3 regions of the Micromonospora sp. NBC_00858 genome follow, and region 3 is predicted to be linked to each of the others. Evidence: riboswitches for the same ligand, from Rfam matches in the RefSeq annotation. Region 3 holds a riboswitch; each other region holds the start of a gene.
What was found. Region 3 has a riboswitch for cyclic di-AMP ahead of OG990_RS29070 (NlpC/P60 family protein). Riboswitches for the same ligand answer to the same signal wherever they lie in the genome.
Positions count from the first base shown of each region.

Region 1: another riboswitch for cyclic di-AMP. It lies ahead of OG990_RS26815 (hypothetical protein); the one in region 3 lies ahead of OG990_RS29070 (NlpC/P60 family protein).
Region 2: another riboswitch for cyclic di-AMP. It lies ahead of OG990_RS19285 (C39 family peptidase); the one in region 3 lies ahead of OG990_RS29070 (NlpC/P60 family protein).

Region 1 is NZ_CP108828.1:5,752,869-5,756,136, reverse strand. Features, by position in the region: gene OG990_RS26820 (carbonic anhydrase) at 74-811, shown strand; gene OG990_RS26815 (hypothetical protein) at 867-1,886, opposite strand; cyclic di-AMP (ydaO/yuaA leader) riboswitch at 1,890-2,021, opposite strand; gene OG990_RS26810 (YibE/F family protein) at 2,188-3,268, opposite strand, start outside.
Region 2 is NZ_CP108828.1:4,145,674-4,148,941, forward strand. Features, by position in the region: gene OG990_RS19280 (hypothetical protein) at 1-811, shown strand, start outside; gene OG990_RS19285 (C39 family peptidase) at 882-1,715, opposite strand; cyclic di-AMP (ydaO/yuaA leader) riboswitch at 1,961-2,102, opposite strand; gene OG990_RS19290 (hypothetical protein) at 2,388-3,155, opposite strand.
Region 3 is NZ_CP108828.1:6,210,139-6,213,406, reverse strand. Features, by position in the region: gene OG990_RS29075 (N-acetylmuramoyl-L-alanine amidase) at 1-209, opposite strand, end outside; cyclic di-AMP (ydaO/yuaA leader) riboswitch at 1,232-1,368, shown strand; gene OG990_RS29070 (NlpC/P60 family protein) at 1,381-2,421, shown strand; gene dcd (dCTP deaminase) at 2,495-3,073, opposite strand; gene OG990_RS29060 (pyridoxamine 5'-phosphate oxidase family protein) at 3,173-3,268, shown strand, end outside.

The DNA.
Region 1 (3,268 bases), 460 kb from region 3:
CCGGGCCAGCGCCCGCCGCAGGCCCGGCTGAAGAGCCATTTGAGCAGGTCAAACGCGTGAGACGAGGTGCGGGATGAGTAGTCCCGGTACACCCGGCGGTAAGCCGGGTCCGCAGCGGGCCACCGACCGGGCGCCGGCGCTCACCGAGCCGGCCCGGGCGTACGCCGAGCTGGCCGCCGGCAACCGGCGCTTCGTCAGCGGCGCCCCGCGCCACCCCAACCAGGACGCCGGGCACCGGGCGGCGGTCGCCGACGGACAGCACCCGTTCGCGGTGATCGTCGGCTGCTCCGACTCCCGACTGGCCGCCGAGATCATCTTTGACCGGGGGCTGGGCGACCTCTTCGTGGTCCGCACGGCCGGGCACACGACCGGCCCGGAGGTGCTGGGCAGCGTGGAATACGCGGTGACCGTGCTCGGCACCCCGCTGGTGGTGGTGCTCGGCCACGACTCCTGCGGTGCGGTCCAGGCGGCCCGGGAGGCAGCCGCCACCGGCACCCCGCCCCGGGGGCACCTGCGTGCCGTGGTCGACGCCGTGCTGCCCAGCCTGCGTCGCGCCGAGGCCGAGGGGGTGGACGACATCGACGGCATCGTCGACATCCACATCGCGCAGACCGTCGAGGCGCTGCTCGGCCAGTCGCCCGTGCTGGCAGCCGAGGTGGCGCAGGGGCGCTGCGCGGTGGTGGGGGTGTCGTACCGGCTCGCCGCCGGCGCGGTGCGCCCGGTGGCCGCCGTGCCGGCTACCGCCACGGCGCTCGACGTACCGACCGGGCCCAGCACGGCGGCCAGCCCGACCGCGCCCGCCGCCGCCTGACGCGACGAGGGCCGCCCCGCGACGCGGGACGGCCCTTCGACGGGTGGACATGCGGTCAGAGCATCGACATGTGTACGTGGTCGGTGTGGTTCGACGGCCCGCTGTACGACTTCCAGCCGGTCGCCGGGAACCAGATCTGTCGGTTCCAGATCACGTAGTAGATGCCGAGCCGGTCGGCGTTGCGGATGAGGAACGCGGCCACGTTGTTGCCGTACGTCCGGGTGTCCTCGTTGTGCCACGGGCTGAAGCCGCTCTTCTGCAACGACCAGTCGCAGGCGCGGCCCTTCGGGTGCTCCCACGGCCCGCCGGAGCGGTAGCAGCCGACGAACCGGTTGAAGCCGGCCCGCTTGACCTCCTTGTACGCGTGCAGCGTGCGCGGGGTGACGCAGCCGGAGGTGGTGGGGTCGTTCTCGCTGCACGACTCGGACTTCCAGTCACCGTCGGCGGTCCGGTTGGGGCCGATCCGGGCGACCGGTGAGGTCGCCGACACCAGGCCGCCGGTGAAGCCCTTCCCACCGACCAGCGCGAGCGCCTTGTCGGCGTCGCGCTTCTCCTTCGCCATCAGGGCGGTCTGCTTCTGCTGCTCGCGGACCTCCGCGTCGAGGGCCAGCTTGGCCTGCTCGGCGCGGGACTTCACCGTGTTGACCTCGGAGAGCTTCTTCTCGTTGACCATGTTCATCTCGTCGAGCACCGCGGCGCGCTGGACGAACGAGTCGGGGGCGTCGCTCTCCAACAGCATCGCGATCGCGCCGATCCGGCCGGTCCGGTACGACTGGGCGGCGATCTGCCCGACCTGGGGGGCCAGCTTCTCCAACTCCGCGTTGGCCCGGTCGACCTCCGCCGCCAGCTCAATCTGCCGCTTCTTGGACTTGTCCAACTTGGACTTGGCGGCGGAGTAGTCGCGGTTGGCCTTCTCGATCACGTCGTTGAGCAGCGCGGGCTCGCCGTCCTCCTCGTGCCCGGACGGTGTGGGGGTCGTCGGGGCGGCGTGCGCCGGGAGGGGGCCGGCGAGCACGGTCAGTGCGGCGATCACGGCCACCACGGGTGTCAACCAGCGGCGTAGGGGTGCCGTCACAATATTCCCTTCCGTCGACCGCCGACCGGGTTAGCTGACGGGTTCGGGGCGGAAGTGGCCCCTACCGCTGACGCGGATTCACCCCACGTGCCTGGGTCCCCGGCTCGCCAGCTGGCGATTGGGCGGTGGCACCGCAGGCGCTGCGTCGCGCCTTCAGCGGTAACCGGCAGCGAGGTTACCCGAGAGTCGACCGGCTGAGCTACGTCCAGATGCCGACTAAAAGCGTCATTTCGCCATGGCGCTGAGTGACCAGTGACGCGGTTCTCAGGGCGGATGCCCCACCTCGTCACGCTGAGGAGTGTCACCATGCCGTCTCCGTGCTCCTGTCCGGCTCGTGCCACCGGTCGGTGGCGGTGGTTGGGGGTGTGGCCCGCGCCGGATCGGGTCCGGTTGGGTCGGGTCGACCCGTGCGCGGTGAGCTGAGTGCGGCCAGTGCCTCCGCGCGGTCCGGCCTGGGTCGCTCGGCGGGCGGCTCGGCGGCCGGGTCGGCGGGCAGCTCGGCACCCGACCGGCCGGCTGCGGTCACCACGGCGGCCAGTCCGGTGGTCAGCGGTACGGCTGCGATGAGGCCGAGCGTGGCGACCGCGCTGCGGACGATCTCCTGCGCGAGGAACTCGCTGGTCAGGATCTGCCCGAGCGGCCGCGAGTCGGCGGTGAGCAGGAGCAGTAGCGGCAGTGAGGCGCCCGCGTACGCCAGCACGATGGTGTTGACGGTGGAGGCGATGTGCGCCCGGCCGACTCGGGTGGCCGCCCGGTAGAGCTGCAACCGGGTCAGCCCGGGGTTGGCGTTCGCCAGCTCGGTGACGGTGGCCGCCTGGGTGACCGTCACGTCGTCGAGGACCCCGAGCGAGCCGATGATGATCCCGGCGAGCAGCAGGCCGTGCAGGTCCACGTTGGCCTGGAACATCGACAGCGTGGTGGCGTCCTCGCTGCCGAAGCCGGTGAGGTGGGTGGCGGCGGTGGCGATGGTGGCGAGCACGCCGGTCAACACCAGGCTGCCCAGGGTGCCGAGCACCGCGACCGAGGTCTGCGCGGTGACCCCGTGCGTCAGGTAGAGCACCACGAACATGATCAGGGCGGCGCCGACCACCGCCACCAGCAGCGGTGATCGGCCAGCGCCGATCCCCGGGAGCACGAAGGTGAGCAGGATGGCGAAGCTGGCGGCCAGCCCAGCCAGCGCGGCCAGGCCCCGCCACCGGCCGAACGCGACGATCGCGGCGGCGAAGACCACCGCCAGCCAGACCAACGGCGTGCCGCGCTGGTGCTCCGCGATGTTCCAGCTGCTGGCGACGGGATCGGCCGGATCGGTCAGCTCGACCAGGATGACCTCGTCACCGACCTCGACCCGGGGTGCGCCGGGTCCGTCCGGCACCGGCGTCTGG
Region 2 (3,268 bases), 2.1 Mb from region 3:
GATCCTGGTTGACGACGCCGGCCGCACCGGCACCAGTGGCGTGGTGGCACCCGACATCCTGATCGTGCAGCAGGTGCGCGGCACCGGCCAGGCCGAGGCGTACGCCGACCAACTGTCGGCCAAGTTCGGCTACCCGGCAGGCACCTACGGTGCGATCGTGGCGTGGAGTGACCCGGAGCCGTGGGGCAGCACGCACAAGTGCAGTTCGCAGTCGCTCGGCGACCTCAAAAAGAAGCAGACCAACGGGATCATCTGGAACACCCGGACGCTCAGCCTCGCCGCCGGTGACATCTCGAAGTACTGGAGCGCGGGCTGGCTCAAGCCCGGCACGGCCTACGCCAACGGCGCCGGGTGCACCCTGTACAAGCCGCCGAACAGCGACCCGGACAGCACCGACTACTACAAGTGGAAGCGGACCAGCGCCATCGCGGCCCGGTTCACCATCAAGGCCACCGGCACCAGCGTGTTCGCCGCGACGATGCACCTACCGCAGGAGAACCGGCAGAACGCGTGCGCTGGCGACGGCGACCGGGGCATCGCCAACAGCGGCATCCACCTCGGTGCCGACGCGACCAGCCTGCTGAACGCCTCCACGATCCGCGTCGTGGGCATCGACGCGAACCGCACTGGCATCGCGCCCGGCACGCTGGGCGGGTACGGCATGACCGGCTACGGGTCGAAGGCCACCAGCGGCTCCAGCAAGATCGACTATCTCTTCGTGAAGGGCAGCGTGCAGCCGTCCGGCATCGACCACACGGTCAGCGGGACGAAGTCGAACCACCTCGCGCTGTACGGCTTCATCAGCTACTGATCGCACGGACAGAGACGCCGCGGGCGCCGGCCCCTTGTGGGGGACGGCGCCCGCGGCGGCTACGCCCGGGTCAGGCGGAGTAGCCCCGAGTGGCGATCCAGTTGGCCAGGTTGATCGTGGTGATCCAGTACGACGGGTCGGCCGCGTTGGCCGAGTCGGCGATCCGCACGGTCCGGCCGTTGTCCTTGTAACCCACCACGGCGATGTAGTGGCCGCCGCCGTAGGAGTGCCAGCCGCCGTCGGTGTCGGTGGCGTCGCCGGCGACGTTGGCCACCACGCCGCGGCCGTCGGTGATCGCCTTGACCACGTCGGCCTGGAGCTGGTCCATCTGGGCCGGGCTGGGCGTGCCAGCGAACATCCGGGTCCGGTACGGGGAGCCCTTCACCTCGGCGTTGAGCACCCGAGTGGTGTCCAGGGCCGAGTTGGTGCCCATCTCGGTGGTGCCCAGCTCGGCGCCCAGCTCATCCTGGGTGCGGTCGATGCCGGCGGCGCTGAGGGCGTTGCGGGTGGCAGCCGGGCCGCAGTTGAAGTACGTGTTCTGCACCTGGTAGTCGTAGTCGAGCACCTTGGTCGCGGGCGGCTTCGGCTTACTGGTCAGGTCCGGGTTGCTGCTGGCCTTGGCGGCGGGCGACGCGGCCTTGGTGGCCGGCGCGGGGGCAGCGGTGGTCGGCGCGGTGCTGGCCGAGGGGGACGCGGCACGCGCCTCGCCACGGGAGGCAACGGAGTCGCTGCGCATCTCGGCGACCGTGGTCGCGGTGTGCTGGCTGGCCGGGGCGTCGTCGGCGCCGGCGAACAGAGCACCGGTGGTGGTCGCGATCACGAGGGCCGCGGCGGAGGCGGTGACGATCTGGTACGGGCGCTCGGTGGTGAGGCGGCGGAGCTGACGCTTCAGGGTGTGCTTCACGGGGTCCTCCACGGATCAGGGGGAGAGCGGCACACCGGAGCCGGACCGGTATCCGGGCAGGCGCCAGCGCGCGGACCGTGGTCCGCGGATGATGAACCGCTCAGGGGAATGCCCGGCGCGGCCGGGCGGAAGAGGCGGTGACCCGGGGGGTCAGCTCACCGTCACTGGACGGATAAGCGGGGGTACCGCGGCGCCGTGGAGGCGGGGGAACAATCGAGAGGTCGAGAGTTGCTGCACGACGATGGAACTCCTTCCGACACCGCCTACCGGGTTAGCTGACGGATTCGGGCGGGAAGATCGCCCTACCGCGGGCCGTGGCTCGCGGATTCACCCCGGACTTACTGGTGGGTCCCCGGTTCGTTGATCACGATTAAGCGGGTCAGCGCGGCGTCGCCTCTTGCGATCGGTTACCGCACCGGACGGGACGACACTACTGGCCGCTCCGCACCCTGCCAAGCCAGGTTCACCTGCGTAAACCTGAACTGTCGCAGCAATTTCTGCGCGTATTGCCACTGACGCGACTCGATGGGACAACCGGTTACGGCGGCGCCTGCGGGCGACAACCGGACAGGCCGTCGGCAACGGCCTCGAATTCGTGGGAACAATGCTGCCGATCGAGCCGTCCGCCCGATTTCGAGTGAGTGTGACCGGGCTCACGGCCTAATTGACGACTCAGCCAACCCGGGCCGGCCGCCAGCGCGTCGCGGCCGCCGGACGGAGCACTGCGGTCATCGTCCGACGCGCCGGCAGCGGGTTCGGACGCAGCCGGGCCGCCGCCGCGTACGCCTCCTCGGTGAGGGCCCGGGCCGAGGAGGCCGCAAGCTCCGCGTCTCGCCAGGCCGACCGTTCCCGCCCGGCGGCGGCCCGGTAGTCGGCGAGCCTCGCGTCCCGGACCGCCCGGTTGAGCAGCACCTCCTGCTCAACCGGGTGCCGGCGGGGGTCCCAGCCGTGCCGCTGCCCGAACACGTCAGCGAGCTGCCCCATGGACAGGTCGCCGCGCCAGTACGCCGCCATCGCCGCGCGATGCAGATAGCGCTCCCGGGCGGCGTACTCGGCGGGGGTACGCGGGGTACGAGGGGTGGGCAGTGCCGCGGCGCCGGCGAACCGACGGGCGGCGGTGTCCGCCTCGTCGTACCCGGCCCACGCGCGTTCCACCTGCTCCTGAGCGGCCAGCCAGTCCGCGCGTCGGCGGCGGGCGGTCTGCGCCGCGCCGGCCGCCGCGACGGCCACCTCCTCGGCGTACCGGCGCAGGTCGGCGGCCTCGGCGGCGGCCACCTCCCGGTCGGTGGGCGCCGGAGTCGGGTCGACCGCCGGCCGGTCCCGCTCCGGGCGGGCGACGAGCACGGCGAGCACGGTCAGCGCCAGCAGGAACAGGGCCGACCAGATGGCGACGGCCTGCGGCACCTCGGTCAGGAACTGGTAGAAGACGACGGTCTCCATGGTGGGCACCTCGGGGAGAGAGCGATGCGATGGGGATCCGCACGGGCCACCCAGGCTTCGGCGGGGCCACGGGTCCGGCGGGTGTGGAGCTGATGAGTCGACAGGCGCGGCGG
Region 3 (3,268 bases):
ACGTGCTGGGCGATGTGCCCGTCGACCGAGCGCAGCGAGTAGTGCCAGCTCACGTAGGTCGGGTCCTGGACGAGTTTCAGGGTGGTCGCCCAGCTCGCCTCGGTGTCGTGGATGACGATGTACTCGATCTTCTGCCGTGCGGGCCGGTCGGAGAGGTCGTGGTTGCCGTAGTCCCCGGCGCCGAAGGCCTCGTAGGGCGCCGGATCCACTCGCAGGAAATGGTGCGGGGGCATTCCAGCCCGTCCGGGCGGGCCAGCCGGCGCAGGCCCAGCCGGTCCAGCCAGGAACGCTCGGGCTGCACCGCGCGGGCCGGCAGTGTGATCCGCTGGCCGTCGTCGGTCACCCGCGACTCTCCGGCGCCGATGGTGGTGAAGACCTCGTCGGCGAAGGCCGCCGCGGCGTCGGCGCTGTCCGCGCCGGCGTAGCGGGCCACCGCGCCGTACCAGGCCGCCGGGTCGGTGTCGGCACCGACGGGCGCGCCAAGCTCCCGCTGGTACGCCCCCAGCAGCGCGGCCCCACCCCGGATGTTGACGCCCGCATCGGTGCGCAGTGCCTCGGGGGCGGCGCCGGTCAGCGCGGCGGCGGCGTCCACGGTCTGCAACGCGGCGGCGGGCGGCGCGGGGTCCTCGGCCGGCCGGGGCGCTTGCACCCTCGCGGGGCGGGAGTCGTCGCCCCGCGGGTCCTCGGTGCCGGCGTCGTGGTGGCCGCCGGGTAGGGCGGCCACGTGCCGGGCGTCGGTCAGGTGCATCGGGCCGTAGCCGCCGCTGGTGCTCGGTGTGCCGGCGTTGCTGTCCCAGCGGGACTCCAGATAGGAGACGCCGAGCAGCACGACGGTCGGCACGCCGTACTCGGTCGCCGCGGCGGCGTACTGCTGCTGGCGATCGGCGGTGGGCGCGGCGGCGGCCGGGCCCGAAGGTAGCGGCACCGCGGTCGCGGCGGCGACCACGGCGGCGGCGAGCAGTGCGCGCCGGCCGGTCGACAGGGCTGAATGGTGCATCGAACCCCCTAGATATCGCGGGTGCAGGTGAGGTCACCTTCGCGCCGTCCGGGAGCTCGCGTCAATACCTTTCCATCTATCGAAGCGTTCGGAAAGAAATCTTCGCGTACGGTCCGTGACCCCTTCCAACCGGTACGGAGTGTCACGGCCCCACGGGTTGCGGATCGGTAACAGCCGTCTCTACTCTGGTCATTCGTCGGCCCGATAGCAGTTCCGCCCAACCCGGGTGGTGACGGACCGACACCGCCGAGTCGCTTCCGAGCGAACCGGGGACCCAGGTTTTCCCGGGGTGAATCCGCGGCCATCGCGGTAGGGCGCCAACTTCCCGCCCGAACCCGTCAGCTAACCCGGTAGGCGGTCAGGAAGAAGGAGTACGGAACCCGGTGGCACTCCATGCCCCGCGGCCGTCGTCCGAGCGGTCGGCGTCAGCCGGCCCGACGTCGATCGTGCCGCGCTCACGCTGGTCCCGCTTCACCACCGCTCTCGCCGCACTGGTCGGCGTCGCCGTCGTCCTGACCGGCAGCGCCACGGCGGCCCACGCGGACCCGTCCGTCGCCGAGATCGAGCGCCAGATCGACGCCGACTGGAACAAGCTCGAACCGATCATCGAACGACACAACGCCACCCGGGCCGACCTGGCCGTCAAGCGCAAGCAGGCCGACGCGCTGGCCGCCCGGATCGCCCCACTGGAGCGCCAGGTCGACGCTGCCATGGACAAGGTCAGTGCCCTCGCCGTCCGCGCGTACAAGGGCGAGAACGTCTCCACCGTCAACGCGGTGCTGGGCAGCCGATCGCCCAGCGAGGTCGTCGGTCAGCTTGAGATGCTCGACCGGTTCGCGCACAACCAGCAGCAGGACGTCCGGCAGGTCGCCGACCTGCGCGACGAGTTGGCCCGGCAGAAGGCGCCGCTGGACGAGATGGTGACCCAGCTGACCCGGACCGAGGCCCAGCTGGCCGCGAAGAAGAAGCAGATCAACGAGGAGATCGACCGGCTGCAGAAGCTGCGCCTCAAGGTGTACGGCAACGGCGGCGGCGGTCCGCTGCGTCCGGCGCCCTGCCCGGCCAGCTACCCCGGCGGCGGTGCCGGCGTGGCCGTGAAGTTCGCCTGCGCCCAGATCGGCAAGCCCTACGTCTGGGGCGCCGAGGGCCCGAACTCGTACGACTGCTCCGGGCTGATGCTGGCCGCCTGGGCCAAGGCCGGGGTGTCGCTGCCGCACAACGCCGCCCAGCAGAGCCGGGTGACCAAGGACGTCAGCAGGGCCGACCTGCGCGCCGGTGACCTGGTCTTCTACTACAGCGACATCCACCACGTCGGGATGTACGTGGGCAATGGCTGGGTTGTGCACGCCTCGCAGGCCGGCCAACCCGTCAAGATGAAGAAGGTCGACGACGGCCCGATCCACAGCTACGGCCGCCCGGGCTGATCCCGGATGATCGGGGGCCCGTCGCGATCTGTCGCGGCGGGCCCTCGTCGTCTGTCCGTCGTGCCCTACCGAGTCAGCGGGTGGGCCAGGCGCGCCAGTTCTGCCAGGCGCGGCTCGGCGTCGGCCCGCGCTGACCCTGGTAGCGCGAGCCGTAGACCACCGAGCCGTACGGGTGCTCGGCCGGCGAGGAGAGCCGGAAGATGCAGAGCTGCCCGATCTTCATGCCCGGCCAGAGGGTGATCGGCAGGTTCGCCACGTTCGACAGCTCCAACGTCACGTGACCGGAGAAGCCCGGGTCGATGAACCCAGCGGTGGAGTGCGTGAGCAGGCCGAGCCGGCCCAGGCTCGACTTGCCCTCCAGCCGGCCGGCGAGCTGGTCGCCGAGCGAGATGACCTCCAGCGTCGAGGCGAGCACGAACTCCCCCGGGTGCAGCACGAACGGCTCGCCGTCCGGCACCTCCACCGCCGAGGTCAGGTCGTCCTGCTGCATGGCGGGGTCGATGTGCGTGTAGAGATGGTTGTTGAAGACCCGGAACAGCCGGTCGAGTCGTACGTCGATGCTGGACGGTTGGACCAGGGTGGGCTCGAACGGCTCCAGGCCCAGCGTGCCGGCCTTGATCTCGGAGACCAGGTCGCGGTCGGAGAGCAGCATCGGACCACCATAGCGGCGTTGGCGGCAACGGCCGGATCCGGTGCCGGTGACCAGCGCGTCGAGGTCGCTACTCGTACATTTGTTCGATAGAATGCCTGCATGGCTTCCTGGTCCGATTTCGCCGCCGACGAGCCCCGACTCGCCGACGGGATCCGCGTTCTCCTCCAGCAGTACGGGCCGGGCTTCGGCTACCTG